Regions from separate parts of the Kitasatospora sp. GAS1066B genome, predicted to be linked through region 2. Evidence: riboswitches for the same ligand, from Rfam matches in the RefSeq annotation. Region 2 holds a riboswitch; the other holds the start of a gene.

Region 1 (7,447 bases), on a different contig from region 2:
AGCCGTGCACCAGCGCGGCCACCGACCGTGACTGCGAGGAGCCGTCGACCACCAGCACCACCGGGGCCCGCAGCAGCTTGGCGACATGCGCGGTGGAGGCCAACTCCCCGCGCCCCGAGGCCCCGTCGAACATCCCCATGACGCCCTCGACCACCGCCAGGTCCGCCCCGGCCGCGCCGTGCCGCAGCAGCGGCTCGATCAGCCCGGGCCCGCACAGGAAGGCGTCCAGGTTGCGCCCGGGCCGACCGGTGGCCAGGCCGTGGTAGCCCGGGTCGATGTAGTCCGGGCCGACCTTGTGCGGGGAGACCCTCAGGCCGCGCGCGGTGAGCGCGGCCATCAGGCCGGTGGCGACGGTGGTCTTGCCCGCGCCCGAGGAGGGCGCGGCGATCACGAGGCGGGGCAGCTGCATCAGGTGGGGCCTACCACTCGATCCCGCGCTGGCCCTTGCGGCCCGCGTCCATCGGGTGCTTCACCTTGGTCATCTCGGTGACCAGGTCGGCGAGTTCGAGCAGCGGTTCGGGTGCGTACCGGCCGGTGATCACCACGTGCTGCGAGCCCGGGCGGTCCCGCAGCACCTCGACCACCTCGGCCACGTCGATCCAGCCCCAGTGCATCGGGTAGGTGAACTCGTCCAGTACGTAGAGCCGGTAGGTCTCGGCGGCCAGGTCGCGCTTGACCTGCTGCCAACCCTCCTTGGCCGCCTCCTCGCTGGACTCCAGATCCCGCTGCACCCAGGACCAGCCCTCGCCCATCTTGTGCCAGGTGACGCTGCCGCCCTCGCCGGAGGCACCCAGCACCTTGAGCGCGTTCTCCTCGCCGACCTTCCACTTGGCGGACTTGACGAACTGGAACACCCCGATCGGCCAGCCCTGGTTCCAGGCCCGCAGCGCGAGCCCGAAGGCGGCCGTCGACTTGCCCTTGCCCGGGCCGGTGTGCACGGCGGTGATCGGCTGGGTGCGACGCTGACGGGTGGTCAGGCCGTCCTGGGGGACGATCTCGGGCTTGCCCTGCGGCATCGGGTCACGCTGCCTTTCGCGTAGCGGGGGAACGGTGGGCGTGCACCAGGGCGGCCACGCCCTCGGCGCGGAGTTCGTCCAGGGTGACGGTGGTGGCCCGCAGTCGGGCCGCCAGGGTGCGGGCCAGACCGAGCCGGACCGGGCCCGACTCGCAGTCGAGCACCACGGCGGCGGTGCCCTGCCCGGCCAGCAGCGCGGCGGCCTGCTCGGCCTGGGCCAGCGCACCGCGCCCGCCGGTGGCCCGGCCGTCGGTGACCAGCACCAGCAGCGGGCGGCGCAGCGGGTCGCGCAGCCGCTCCAGGCGCAGCACCTCGTGCGCGCGCAGCAGGCCGGCCGCCAGCGGCGTGCGGCCGCCGGTGGGCAGCTGCTCCAGGCGGGCCGCGCCGACCTCGACCGAGGAGGTGGGCGGCAGCGCCAGCTCGGCACCGGCGCCGCGGAAGGTGATCATGCCGATCTTGTCCCGGCGTTGGTAGGCGTCCATCAGCAGCGAGAGGACCGCGCCCTTGACGGCGGTCATTCGCTGCCGGGCCGCCATCGAGCCGGAGGCGTCGACCACGAAGAGCACCAGGTTGGACTCCCGGCCCCGGCGCACCTGCTCGCGGAAATCGTCCGTGCGCAGCTCCAGCGCCCGCCCGGCCCGGCCCCTGGCCAGCTGGTGGGGGGCGGCGGCCTGGAGGGTGGCGGACAGGTGCAGCCGGGTCAGCCGGCCCTGCGGGCGGCGGGACCTGATGGTGTGTCCGCCGTCGGTCTCGGCGGGGGAGCGGCGGCCCTGGGTGCCCTGCCCGGTGCCGGGGACCTTGAAGAGCCGAGTCCGGTAGGGCTCACCGGCCGCCACGGGGGCGGATTCGGGGGCGGGGGCGCCGCCGGGCCTGGGCAGCCGGGGCGGGGCGCTCTCGGCGGGCGCGTCCTGGGTGGGCGCGTCCTGGCTCGTGCCGGGGTCGGTGGACTCAGGTTCGGCGGGCTCAGGTCCGGTGGACTCAGGGCCGGCGGGCTCGGACGGCTCGGGCGCACCGCCACCGCCGTCCGGCCCACCGCCGGGACCGTCGTCGTCGCCGTCACCGTCGCCGTCCGGGTTGTCGTCCGCCGGCTCCTCGGCGTGCTCGCTCAGCGTCCGGTCCAGCTGCTCCTCGTCCAGCCCCGGCGCGTCGAACGGGTTGCGCCGCCGCCGGTGCGGCAGCGCGAGGCGCGCGGCCTGCCGCACGTCCTCCTCGTTCACCGCCGTCCGCCCGTCCCAGGCGGCCAGCGCGACCGCGGTGCGCGCCATCACGATGTCCGCGCGCAGCCCGTCCACCTCGAAGGCCGCGCAGACGGCGGTGATCTGACGCAGCGCCGGATCCCCGAGCAGCACGGACGGCAGCAGCGCCCGCGCGGTGGTGATCCGCTCGGCCAGCGCCCGCTCCTGGGCCGCGCACGCCGTCGCGAAGGCCGCCGGATCCGCGTCGTAGGCCAGCCGCCGCCGGACCACCTCGGCCCGCTCCGCCGGGTCCCGGGTGGCCGCGATCTCCACGGTCAGCCCGAACCGGTCGAGCAACTGCGGCCGCAGCTCGCCCTCTTCCGGGTTCATCGTGCCGACCAGCAGGAACCGCGCCGCGTGCCGCACCGAGACGCCCTCGCGCTCCACGTAGGAGCGGCCCATCGCCGCCGCGTCGAGCAGCAGGTCCACCACGTGGTCCTGGAGCAGGTTGACCTCGTCGATGTAGAGCACGCCCCGGTGCGCCTGGGCCAGCAGGCCTGGCTCGTAGGCCTTGACGCCCTCGGCCAGCGCCCGTTCCAGGTCCAGCGAGCCGACGATCCGGTCCTCGGTCACGCCGACCGGCAGCTCCACCAGGCGTGCGGCCCGGTCCGCCACCGGGCCGGCCGCGTGCGGCCCATCCGGGCACTGCGGGTCCGGCGAGGCGGGGTCGCAGGCGAACCGGCACCCCTCGACCACCGCGATCGACGGCAGCAGCCCGGCCAGCGCCCGCACCATGGTCGACTTCGCGGTGCCTTTCTCGCCGCGCACCAGCACCCCGCCCACGGCCGGCGAGACCGCGTTGAGCAGCAGGCCGAGCCGCAGGTCCGCCATCCCGACGATGGCGGTGAACGGGTATCGGACGTCACTCACAGGCTCTCCTCCATTGCGCGCGCCGCCGGCGCTCCCGGCGGCACGAACGGCAGCGTGCCGCCCACCCCGCCCTCGATCAGCCGCCACAGCGCGTCCGTGTCGGCGTGCTCCTCGATCAGATCCCCGAGCCGGTCCAGCCGCTCCTCGCGGGCGGCGGCGAACGAGGTGTCGGGCGCCGGGACGAAGTCCCGCCCCGCCACCGCCGCGACCTCGCGCAGGAACGCCCGGCGGAAGCCGTCGTTCTCCAGCGCCCCGTGCCAGGTGGTGCCCCAGACCGCGCCCTCGCGGCAGCCGTCCAGGAAGGGGGCGCCACCCTCCACCGTCACCACACCGTGGTGGATCTCGTAGCCCACGACCCGCTCGCCGTAGGCCTCGCCGACCGGCCGTCCGAGCACCTTCTCCCGCCCGAACTCGACCGCGGTGGGCAGCAGTCCGAGCCCGGCCACCGCACCGGCGCCCGACTCGACGGCGTCCACGATCCGCCGCCCGAGCATCTGGTAGCCGCCGCAGATCCCGAGCACCGGCCGCCCGGCCGCCGCCCGCTCGCGCAGCGGCTTCTCCAGGCCGCGCTCGCGCAGCCAGGCCAGGTCGGCGACGGTGGCCCGGGTGCCGGGCAGCACCACCAGGTCGGCGTCGGCCAGTTCCTCGGGGCGGGTGGCCCAGCGGACCAGCACCCCCGGCTCCTGGGCCAGCGCGTCCAGGTCGGTGAAGTTGGAGAGCCTGGGCAGCCGCGGCACGGCCACCCGCAACACCTCGGCGCCGTACGGCCCCGCCGAGCAGCGGTCCACCACCGCGCCGAGATCCAGCGAATCCTCGGCGTCCAGCCACAGACCGGGCAGCATCGGCAGGGTGCCGAGCACCGGGCGCCCCGTCATCTCGTGCAGCATGTCGAGGCCCGGGCGCAACAGCCGGGCGTCGCCGCGGAACTTGTTGACCAGCCAGCCCGCCACCAGCCGCTGGTCCTCGGGCGAGAGCAGCGCCAGGGTGCCGAACATCGCGGCGAAGACCCCGCCGCGGTCGATGTCGCCGACCACCACCACCGGCAGCTCGGCGGCCCGGGCCAGGCCCATGTTGGCGATGTCGCGGTCCCGCAGGTTGATCTCGGCCGGCGAGCCCGCCCCTTCGCAGATCACCACGTCGAACCGGCGGCGCAGGTCGGCCAGGCACTCCAACGAGCGCTCCAGCAGGTAGGGCTTGCGCTCGCGGTAGTCGAGCGCGCCCACCTCCGCGATCGGCCGGCCCAGCAGCACCACCTGGCTGCGGCCGTCGGCGCCGGGCTTGAGCAGCACCGGGTTCATCGCGGCCTCCGGCTCCACCCGGGCGGCCTGCGCCTGCATCACCTGGGCCCGGCCGATCTCCGCGCCGTCCAGGGTGACCATCGAGTTGAGCGACATGTTCTGCGCCTTGAACGGCGCCACCTTGACGCCCCGGCGGGCCAGCCAGCGGCAGATCCCGGCGGTCACCACGCTCTTCCCGGCGTCCGAGGTGGTGCCCGCGACCAGCAGTGCGTTGCTCATGTCCGTCCCCTCCCAGGGCCGCGGCCCAGCACGGCGGCACGCAGTGCCACCGTGGTCCCCAGCGCCAGCAGGCCCACCCGGCGGGACAGCCGGCAGGCCCGTTCGATGTCCGCCACCGCCACCGGGCGCAGCTCGGCGCCCAGCACCGGCCGCTCCTCGACGCGCTGGCGTGACTCCCCACCCGCCTCCGGGCGCTCCTGAGCCGGTGCCGACGTTCCTCGCTCCGGCGCTCCCTCGTTCCTCGGTCGCTTGTCGTTCGTCTCTTTCGACACCGGCGCGCCCTTCGGCTCGTAGGCATAGCGCAAGGTGCCACCGAGCCGCACGCCGAGCGCGCCCGCGAAGGCCGACTCGGCCTGCCCGGCGTTCGGGCTCGGGTGCGCGCCGCCGTCCCGCCGCCACACCCGCCAGGCGGTACCCCGGTGCTCGGCCGCCGCCACCGTGAGCAGCGCGGTCAGCCGGGCGCCGGGCCAGCCGGCCAGGTCGTCGAGCCGGGCAGCCGCCCAGCCGAACCGGCGGTACCGCGGTGACTTGTGGCCGACCATCGCGTCCAGCGTGTTGACGGCGCGAAAGCCCAGCAGGCCGGGCGCGCCCGCCAGCGCGCCCCAGACCAAGGCGTTCACCACGGCGTCGGCGGTGTTCTCGGCCACCGACTCGACCACGGCGCGGGCGATCTGCTGCTGGTCAAGACCGCTCGGGTCGCGCCCGCACAGGTGCGGCAGGCGCTGCCGCGCGGCGGCCAGGTCACCGGCCGTCAGCGCGGCGCCGATGGTGCGTGCCTCGCGGGTGAGCGAGCTGCCGCCGAGCACGGTCCAGGTGGCAGCGGCGGTCAGCAGCGCGCCGTCCCGGCGCGGGCCGTGGTCCAGCAGCCGGGCGAGCCCCGCCGCGCCGCCTGCCACCGCGCCCACGCAGAGGGCGGTGTGCAGGGCTCCGGCGCCGCGGTGGTCGCGCCAGAGCGTGTGTTCGAGCCGGGTGGCCGCGCGGCCGAAGGCGGCCACCGGATGGCCGCGTCGCGGATCGCCGAACCGGGCGTCGGCGGCATAGCCGGCCAGGGCGCCGAGGGCGTACGGAAGCGCGCGGTGGAAAACCCCCGCCATGTGTCGCGTGTCCTCACTCAGGGTCCGCGCCCTGGATCGACGTACCGGCGGCGAGAGTCTCCTGGCTCCCGGGTGGCTGACACACGCCCGGGCCTTCCAACGACCCTGTGGCGGGTTGCCGTGACCATGCGTCGGGCGTGCTCCCCGGTGACAGTGGCGGGACCGCGCCGGATTCGCACCGGCTTCCTCTCCTTGCCTCCGTTTGGCCCATGGATCCCATCACGCGTGCGAACGGGGAGTCAACCAGGCCTCGGGACTGGTTGATCACACGAGCGGATGGTGCGGCGAAACCGTTATTACCTCCGAGTAGTGGTGCGGGTGGGGCGCCGGCCGTTGGTGAATCGTCCAAGGGCGGTTGACGGCCCGTCGCGTGGCTTCGTGCGTTCGGCGACTGGGGGTGCGCGGACCCCGGCCCTAGCGTTCGGCTCATGCGAAGAAGCCGGCCGCCGGCCCCCACCCCGGTCCCGTTCTCCCCGCAGGCCGCCCGGGCGCACCGCGTCGGCCTCGGCCTGACCTCCGAGCAGCTGACCGGGGCGCTGGCCGCGCACGGCGTGCGCCTGCTCCCCACCCACGTGCTCGGCTGGGAGAGCGGCGAGCTGCACCCCACCGAGGAGGAGCTGATCGCGCTGGCCCGCGCGCTCTGGTGCCCGGCGGTGCAGCTGATGGGCGTGGCGCCGGCCACGCTGCGCGACTTCCGGGTGGCCCGCGAGCTCAGCCAGGAGCAGGCCGCGACCCGGATCGGCATCGGCCTGCGCAGCTACGCCGACGCCGAGCTGACCGGGCGGTGGACCGGGAACGAGGAGCAGAGCGCCGCGCTGGCCGAGGCGCTCGGCCTGACCCTGCGCGACCTGGTCCGGGTCCAGGGCGCCGAGCAGGAGCTGGAGCAGCGGCTGCGCCAGTGCGTGGACGGCCGCTGGCAGGCCCAGTCGAAGGCGATCGGCAAGCTGGTTCCGGTGCCCCGGGAGACCCTGGGCCGGGTGCTGGCCGCGCTGCAGAGCGAACGCCAGGCGACCGCCGGCCACTGGGGCGCGGGCAGCTGGGGCTCGTCGACCCCCGCCGCGCCCGCGCCGCAGCAGCCGGAGCAGGCGCCGATCGACCGGTTCTGGACCCTGCTGGCGGCCCAGGACATCGGCGGCCTGCGGGTCTGAGCCACGGCTCGCGGCGCTCTGCCCGGTGTCCCCGGCCGAGCCCGGACGGCGCCCCAGCGGTGGCCGCGAGGCGAGGCTCGCGATGGACTGGAAACGTCGTGTCCGCGCCGCCGCCACCACTCCAGGGAGAAACCCATGCGTTGGAGAACCGCCGTCGCCGCAGCCACCGCCGTCGCCGCCGGAGCGGGTGTGGCCGCCCTGCTGATCGGGCGTCGGGTCTCCGACCTGAGCCTGCGCCCCGAGCTCGCCGAGGACGGCGACCGCAAGGGCGAGCCCGCGCTGCGGGTGCACGAGATCGGCCCCGAGGAGGTCACCCTGACCCGGACGGTGGCCGCCTCCCGGCGCGGCCGCTACGCGCTGGACTGGCCCGGCGGTCACGCGGTGGTCGGTGCGGTCCTGCGCACCGGCCCGCAGACCGTCACCCGCCGCCTGGAGCTGACCGCCGGCAGCCCGCCCGCGGCCGGCGCCGAGGTCGAGCTGAGCCCCTGGGTGCTGCGCGGCGACCCGGGCTCGGCCTGCGGCCTGGACTACATGGACGTGCTGGTCGACGGCGAGCTCGGCGCGCTGC
Region 2 (7,447 bases):
ACGGTGATCCTGGTCGGCCTGCTGCGTACCAACCCGGTGACCGAGCCCACCCACGCGGCGGCGGCCACCGAGAGCGTCGGCGTCCTGCTGCTGCTCAAGGCCTTCGCCTCCGGCTGCGCGGCGCTGACCGGGGTGGAGGCGATCGCCAACGCCGTGCCGACCTTCCGCAAGCCCCGGGTGCAGCGCGCGCAGCGCACCGAGATCGCACTCGGCGGGCTGCTCGGCAGCATGCTGATCGGCCTCTCGCTGCTGATCCGTCACTTCCAGGTCGCGCCGAACCCCACCAAGACCTTGCTCGCCCAGCTCACCGAAGCCGCGCTCGGCCACAACGTGGCTTTCTACGTCGTCCAGTTCAGCACCACCGCCCTGCTGGCCCTGGCGGCGAACACCTCGTTCGGCGGGATGCCGGTGCTCACCTCGCTGCTGGCCCGCGACCACCACGTGCCGCACGTCTTCGCACTGCGCGCCGACCGGCAGGTCTACCGGCACGGGGTGCTGGTGCTGGCGGGCGCGGCGCTGGTGCTGCTGATCGGCGCACAGGGCAACACCCAGGCGCTGGTCCCGGTCTTCGCGATCGGCGTCTTCATCGGCTTCACCATCTCCCAGATCGGCATGGTGCGGCACTGGCGCCTGGAGCGCGGTCCCGGCTGGCACGGCCGGGCACTGCTCAACGGGATCGGCGCGGTGCTCACGGCGGCGGCGACCGTGATCGAGCTGATCGCCAAGTTCGACAAGGGCGGCTGGCTGGTCTTCCTGGCGGTGGCCGTGCTGGTCACGCTCTTCGAGTCGATCCACCGCAGCTACGCGCGGATCGGCCTGGCCCTGCACGTCGGTGAGGTGCCCGAACCGCCGCAGCAGCTGCGCTCGCTGGTGATCGTGCCGGTCGGCGCGGTCAACCGGCTGACCCAGGAGGCGCTCGGCATCGCGCTGTCGCTGGGCGACGAGGTGCGCGCGGTGACCGTGGTGCACCCCGAGGACGAGGACGGGCCGAGCGCGGAGCAGCTCCTGGAGGCCTGGAACCAGTGGCACCCGCGGGTGCCACTGACCGTGCTGGCCAGCCGCTCGCGCTCGTTGGCCCGGCCGATCGTGGACCACCTGCGCGAGCTGGCGGCGGCCGACGAGCACGATCGGCTGGTGGTGCTGATCCCCGAGCTGCACCTGCCGCACCCCTGGCAGCGGCTGCTGCAGAACCAGCGCGGCGTCCTCCTCGACCGCGCGATCCGCCAGCACACCGACGCGGTCATCTGCCGCCTGCGCCTGCGGCTCCCGATCCCGGACTGACAGACCCGCCGCGCGCCGTGCCACCCTCGCACCTGACGGGTCGTCAGAGTCGGTCCAGCTACTGCCGGTTCAGCTCCGTTCGGCACCCGGCCAGCGCTGCTCGACCTTCGCCAGCCGCCAGTACGTCAGCGCGCCGGCCCAGACCACCACGAAGAGTCCGACGATGACGAAGCCGACGTTGTTCAGGTCGACGCCGGAGACCCAGCCGGTGACCGGGTCGGTCAGGCCGAGTTGGTCGTGCAGCACGCCGACCAGCTCGATGGTGCCGATCAGGAAGGCGACGGCGATCGACAGCCCCGTGATGGTGAGGTTGTAGTAGACCTTGCGGGTCGGGTTGGAGAACGCCCAGTGGTAGGCGAAGTTCATGAAGGTGCCGTCGAGGGTGTCGAACAGGCTCATGCCGGAGGCGAAGAGCAACGGCAGGCAGAGGATCGCGTACCAGGGCAGGCCGGCGGCGGCGCCGGAGCCGGCCATCACCATCAGCGTGACCTCGGTCGCGGTGTCGAACCCGATGCCGAACAGCAGCCCGATCGGGTACATCTGGCCGGGGCGGGTGATCGACTTGGTCAGCCGGCCCAGGATGCGGTTCATGAAGCCGCGGTTGTCCAGGTGCTTCTCCAGCTCGTGCTCGTCGAACTGGCCCGCCCGCATCGCCTTGAACACCCGGTGGATCCCGGCCAGCGAGACCAGGTTGAGCGCCGCGATCAGGTAGAGGAACCCGCCCGAGACGCTGGTGGAGACCAGGCCGAGCATCTTGTGGGCACCCGAGTTGTCGTCGGTCAGGGTGCCGACCACCTGGGCACCGGCCGCGACCAGGCCCGCCAGCACCACCACGATGGTGGAGTGGCCGAGCGCGAACCAGAAGCCGACCGAGATCGGCCGCTTGCCGTCGGCCATCAACTTGCGCGTGGTGTTGTCGATCGCCGCTATGTGGTCGGCGTCGAAGGCGTGGCGCATGCCCAAGGTGTAGGCGGTGACGCCCAGGCCCAGACCGAAGACCTGGTTGCCGACGGTGTAGCGGTGCGGGGCGACCATCGTGATCAGGACGAAGAAGGCGACCACGTGCATGGCCAGGATCACCGCCAGCAGGCCGCCGGTACGGATCCAGTCCCGTCTCTGCCAGCTGAGGGAGGGGGTTGCGGCGCCCGCGGACAGGGCGGACGCGCTCGCGGAAGCGGTTTCGGGCATGGTCATCTCAGGGCAGCCTCTCCAGCACCTCGTGGACAGTTCGTCGTGCGGTGCCGTGGCCGGTCTCCTGGCTTTGGGGTACCGACCTCCCGAAGGGCGCGGAGAGTCGAACGTCCCCGCACCCGGCCTTCCCAGACGCCAAGGCATCCAGTGACCTCCCGCCGTCGCGGGCGAGAGTGGTGCGAGAACTTCCCGATAACAGTGGCGAGGGCCGCTCCGGACTCCTGTGACAAGGCACAGTGCACCGGTCTTCCCGAACACCACGGCGGTGAACAACCTAGGGCCCGGCCCGCTCGGCCACAAGCCTGCATACTTCCGCAGGTGTTCAGCTGTGGTGGACATCACCGGCGCACGGTGGCGAAGATGACTCCCATGCACCTGGTACCGGAGGACCGCGCACACCGGCGCGCGATCGACGAGCACACCGTCTGCGACGCCATCGCCGGCATCGGCGCCCCGGAGAGCGTCCGCGCCTGGGCCGCCCGCTTCTCGCTGCTCGCCGAACCGAGCCGCCTGGCCCTGCTGCTGGCCATCCACCGCGCCGGCCCGATCGCCGTCACGGACCTCGCCCTCGCCACCGGCATCAGCGAGACCGCCGTCTCCCAGACGCTGCGCCTGCTGCGCGCCTCGGGCACCGTGACGGCGGCGAAGGACGGCCGGGTGGTCCGCTACCAGCTGCTCGACCCCGACGTGGCCGCCCTGCTGGACCCGATGCCGCAGCTGCCACACATCCCGCACGTCCGGCGGGTGCCGCAGGTGCCGCAGCAGGACTGACGGCGGGGCCGCGACTTCTCGCTACGCCGTCTTGAGTCGGGTCACCAGCTTGTGCGTCAGACCACGGGCGATCAGCTTGACCATGTCGACCTTGCGCGGCTCGTTGTAGATCAGGAAGTCGTCGAAGCGGTGCACACCCCGCCGACCGGCGACGGCGACGGCCGCGTCGCGGATCGCCACCAGCTGCGCCACGCTCATCTGGAGTGCCCGCTCATCGGGCTGGTACGCGGCGCCGATCGGGTAGTCGACGCCCGGGCGGGTGGTCATCTCGACGTGGCAGCCCAACACATGGGTGATCGGTCGGGTGCCAGCGAAGTCGACCAGCCGCTCCATGGTCGCCAGGAACGCGGCGGAGTCGGCCACGTAGAGGCGGCCCGGCAGCACGGTGTCACCGGTGAGCAGGATCCCGGTCCACGGGTCGTAGACGGTGATCGCCGCTTGGTGGTGCCCCGGAGAGGCGAGGACCTCCAGGACTCGGCCGCCGAGGTCGAAGGTGACGTTTTCGAGGGGCTGGGAGCCGCCGGAGCCGGAGACCGAGCCGGACCCGAATCCAGCGCCCAACCCGAAGAAGGAACGGACGGCGTCGGCATCCCGCGCGACCACAGTGGTCGCGGGACGGTCGGCGAACTGGGCGTCCGCGGCCACGTGGTCGCCGTGCCCGTGCGTGTGCGCGATCACCAGCTCGTACCGCGCGCGACGTTCGCCCTGCTCGCCAGGGTGCTGGTCGAGCCACTCGCCGATCAGCCGGTCGACCGTCGTGCGCAAGGGGAAGTGGTCGGGGTCGGCCGTCGCGCCGGTGTCCAGCAGCAGGGCCCGGTCATTGCCGAAGAGCAGGAAGATGAACGGCGCCTCGTAGTTGACCGACTTGCTCTGGCGCAGGATGACGGTGTGCTCGTCGTAGTGGTGCACCTGGATCTTCGGCTCGCCGTCCGAGCGCTTGCCGGGCACACCGTGGATCCAACTGACCTCCAGCGAGCCGGCGGTGGGCGCCGCGCTCACGAAGTCGATCAGGCTGTCAGTCATCGGAGTCATTCTCGTTCTCCCCCGCTTCGAAGTCTGGTAGCGGCGTCGCCGCCATGAAGTACCGGACGCGCTGCCGTCCGGGTCGGAGCTGCCGGCCGGCCGCCGCGCTCCTGGCGAGGTAGGGCTGGAGCAGCGCCAGCCACTGCTCTTGGAGCTCTGCGGCCTCGTCGGCGGACAGCACGGCGATCGCGGCGGTGATGGCTGCCTTCGGGGTGCCGTGCTCATCGCCCTGTGGGGGCTGATCGCCTTGTGCGGGGCGGTCCTTGTGAGCCAGGTGGTCGAGGATCGCCTGCATCTCCCGTTCCACCACCAGCCGTTCGAGCTGCCGCGTGACGACCGCGTCACCGCCTGAGGCGATCCGCACGGTCGGCTGCGACTCGGCCACCCGCCACTGCCGCTCGCGACGGTCGCGTCCCGGACCGGCGTCCTCCACGTAGCCGTACTTGGCGAGCTGACGGAGATGGAACGAGCAGTTCGCCTGCGGCACACCGAGGACACGTCCGCACTGCGCCGCCGTCGCCGGCCCGGTCGCGGCCAGCAGCTCCATCAGGTCGAGGCGGAGCGGGTGGGCCAAGGCCCGGATCGCCGTGGGGTCGCTGATTCGCATATCCCAAAGACTACTTTGGGATATGGAGATGTCAAGGGTTTCTTTGACTTCTGGGTGGACCGGCTCCCGCATACCCGCAGAGTTCGCCGCGATCCTCGCCCCCGCCGACGCCGCCGTCCGGGCCGGCCGGGAGGACGAGGACAGCACTGCGGTGCTCAATCTGACGGGCCGTCCGCCCCGCACCTTCACCCGGTTCGTCCAGGAGCACGCGGCCCGGTGGGCAGCACCGGCCGCAGTGCGGCGTTCTACCTCGGCTCACCGAGCCAGGTGTCGCTCCAACGCGACGAGGAATGCGTCCGGGTTCTCGAGGTGGCAGGCGTGGTCGCCGGGCAGTTCGAGAACCCGGGTATCGGGCAGCCGTTCGTCGAGGACGGCGACAACTCGCTTGAGCCAGTCGGCGGTCGCGGAGCCGTGGACCAGGAGGACAGGGCACCGGATGTCGGCAAGTTCGGCGACGTCGCGGTCGGGCCGGTCGGCCTGCTCCGAGCTCCAGGACAGGGCCATCCGGTGCGGGACCCAGCGCGGCCAGGCAGGGTGCTCACGGGCCTGGTCCTTCGACGGCGCGAGTCCGGCGAGTTCGAGGAACTCGGCCAGGTCATCCTCGCTCACGTCCTGCCCGGCCAGCGCATGCAGGAACTGGTTCAATCGGGCGACCTCGGGGTCGCACTCGCCGAGACCGTCGAGGATCCAGTACGCCGCAGGCTCCACGAGCGTCAGCGTCCTCACCCGCTCCGGATGGGCCAAGGCGAACTCGATGAGGGCTCGTCCGCCGCCGGACCACCCCGTGAAGTCGGCCGTCTCGACCCCAAGGGCGTCCACAGTCATGAGCAGCGATTCCCGCTCGATCGCCGCGGTGTACCCGGCCTCCCCGCGCTCGCCGGCCGAGCCGAGCTCGTTGTGGATCGGCTGCACCCTGACGACCCTCCGCCCCGTCGACAGGGCATCCGCGAGCGGCGTCCACGACACCCACCCGGTGAGACCGCCAGGCACCAGGACGACCGGCGGTCCCTCACCCTTCACCTCGTTGACCAGGACCCTCGGTTTCATCGCCCACCTCTGACGGGTTGACAGCAGCTCCCGTCAACGTAACCACGATCCCGGCTTCACGCCGAGGATGTCGGCTGCGAAAAGGCCGAAGCATCAGAAGTCCGCCTCACTCATCGGCGGCCCACCCGGGGTGATCCCGGCCAGGCGAGAAACGAGCCGAGCGGGAACGGGCTAGGGCCTCGCTTACCGATCTTGCCGGGCGCGCGACGCCGGGCATCCCGCCTGGACGCACAAGATCCGTAAGAGAGGCCCTAGACGGCGACTTGGCCGCCGGCGGCGTCCGTCGCAGCGGCGGACTCCAGCGACCGGATCCGCGGAATCGGTGACGCGAGCAGCCAGAGCAGCGAGAGCGAGCCGCCGACCGCCGCCAGCAGCAGCGTCTCGCGCAGCCCGATCACCGTGCCGAGCAGGCCTCCGGCCAGGGCGCCGAGCGGGCGGACACCGTAGTTGACGGTGCTGAAGGCGCCCGAGACCCGGCTTCGCATGCCGTCCGGGATCACGCTGGCCTGTAGCGAGTTGAGGTTGACGTCGAAGAGCATCACCCCGAGGCCGCTGAGGAACTCGGTGGCGGCGAGCGCGCCGGCCCGGGCCCAGAGCGGACCGGCGGCCGTCGCCATGATGGCCAGCGGGGCTGGGAAGAGCACAGCGCCTATCGCGACCGTGCGCCCGATGCCCAGCCGGCGGGCGACCCGCGGGGCGAGCACCGCACCGAGCAGGCTGCCGGTCGCGCCGACACCGAAGGCCAGGCCGATGCCGCCGGCGGACAGGCCAAGGCTGCGGCTGGCGAACAGCACGATCAGCGCGTTGGCCACGAAGGTGAAGAAGTTGACGGTGGTGCAGCAGCCCAGGCTGGCCCGCAGCACCGGGTGCCGCACCACGAAGGCCAGTCCCTGCCGGGCGCGGGCGAGCATCGACAACTCGCCTGCCTGCGCCGCCGGGAGCTGTGGTTCGTCGAGCGGGATGCGACCGACCAGCAGCGCCGAGGCCAGGAAGGAGACCGCGTCGACCAGCACGGCGACGGGAGCGGTCAGCGCCTGGACCAGAGTGCCGCCGATCGCCGGACCCGCGACATAGGAGGCTGAACGGCTGGTGCTGAGCTTGCTGTTGGCCTCCAGATAGGAGGACCTGGGTATCAGGTGCGCGAAGAAGGGCGAGTAGGCGCTGTTGAACAGCACCGCCGCCGTACCGGTCACCACGGCGACCAGGAAGAGCTGACTGATCGTCACTGAGCCGCACCAGTAGGCGATCGGGAGTGTGGCCAGCGTGCCGGCTCGGACCAGGTCGGCGATGACCATCAGGCGACGCTTGCGACGCTGGTGGTCGACCCAGGCACCGAAGAGGATCGCCAACAGGTTCGGGACCCAGATCAGCGCGGTCAGCAGCGACACCTGGGCGGCGGAGGCGTGCAGGGCAGTGACGGCGATCAGTGGCAGCGCCAACTCCGATATTCGGTCGCCGAATTGGGAGACAGACTGGCCGGTCCAGAAGCGTAAGAACCGCCGGTCGCGCCAGAGTGACGCGGGTACA

The links. A riboswitch is a leader RNA that binds a small molecule or an ion and turns the genes downstream of it on or off. The one in region 2 is predicted to bind cobalamin.
Region 1: it holds a riboswitch for cobalamin, as region 2 does, so the genes downstream of both, ABH937_RS06125 (cobalamin biosynthesis protein) here and ABH937_RS16225 (HoxN/HupN/NixA family nickel/cobalt transporter) in region 2, are expected to answer to the same signal.

The regions. Positions count from the first base shown of each region.
Region 1 is NZ_JBGCCO010000004.1:255,506-262,952, forward strand. Features, by position in the region: gene ABH937_RS06105 (cobyrinate a,c-diamide synthase) at 1-409, opposite strand, end outside; gene cobO (cob(I)yrinic acid a,c-diamide adenosyltransferase) at 420-1,016, opposite strand; gene ABH937_RS06115 (putative cobaltochelatase) at 1,021-3,081, opposite strand; gene ABH937_RS06120 (cobyric acid synthase) at 3,117-4,637, opposite strand; gene ABH937_RS06125 (cobalamin biosynthesis protein) at 4,634-5,731, opposite strand; cobalamin riboswitch at 5,786-5,921, opposite strand; gene ABH937_RS06130 (XRE family transcriptional regulator) at 6,160-6,879, shown strand; gene ABH937_RS06135 (hypothetical protein) at 7,015-7,447, shown strand, end outside.
Region 2 is NZ_JBGCCO010000012.1:191,031-198,477, forward strand. Features, by position in the region: gene ABH937_RS16220 (APC family permease) at 1-1,281, shown strand, start outside; gene ABH937_RS16225 (HoxN/HupN/NixA family nickel/cobalt transporter) at 1,351-2,475, opposite strand; cobalamin riboswitch at 2,509-2,749, opposite strand; gene ABH937_RS16230 (ArsR/SmtB family transcription factor) at 2,833-3,243, shown strand; gene ABH937_RS16235 (MBL fold metallo-hydrolase) at 3,265-4,266, opposite strand; gene ABH937_RS16240 (winged helix-turn-helix domain-containing protein) at 4,259-4,873, opposite strand; gene ABH937_RS16245 (alpha/beta fold hydrolase) at 5,129-5,920, opposite strand; gene ABH937_RS16250 (MFS transporter) at 6,172-7,447, opposite strand, start outside.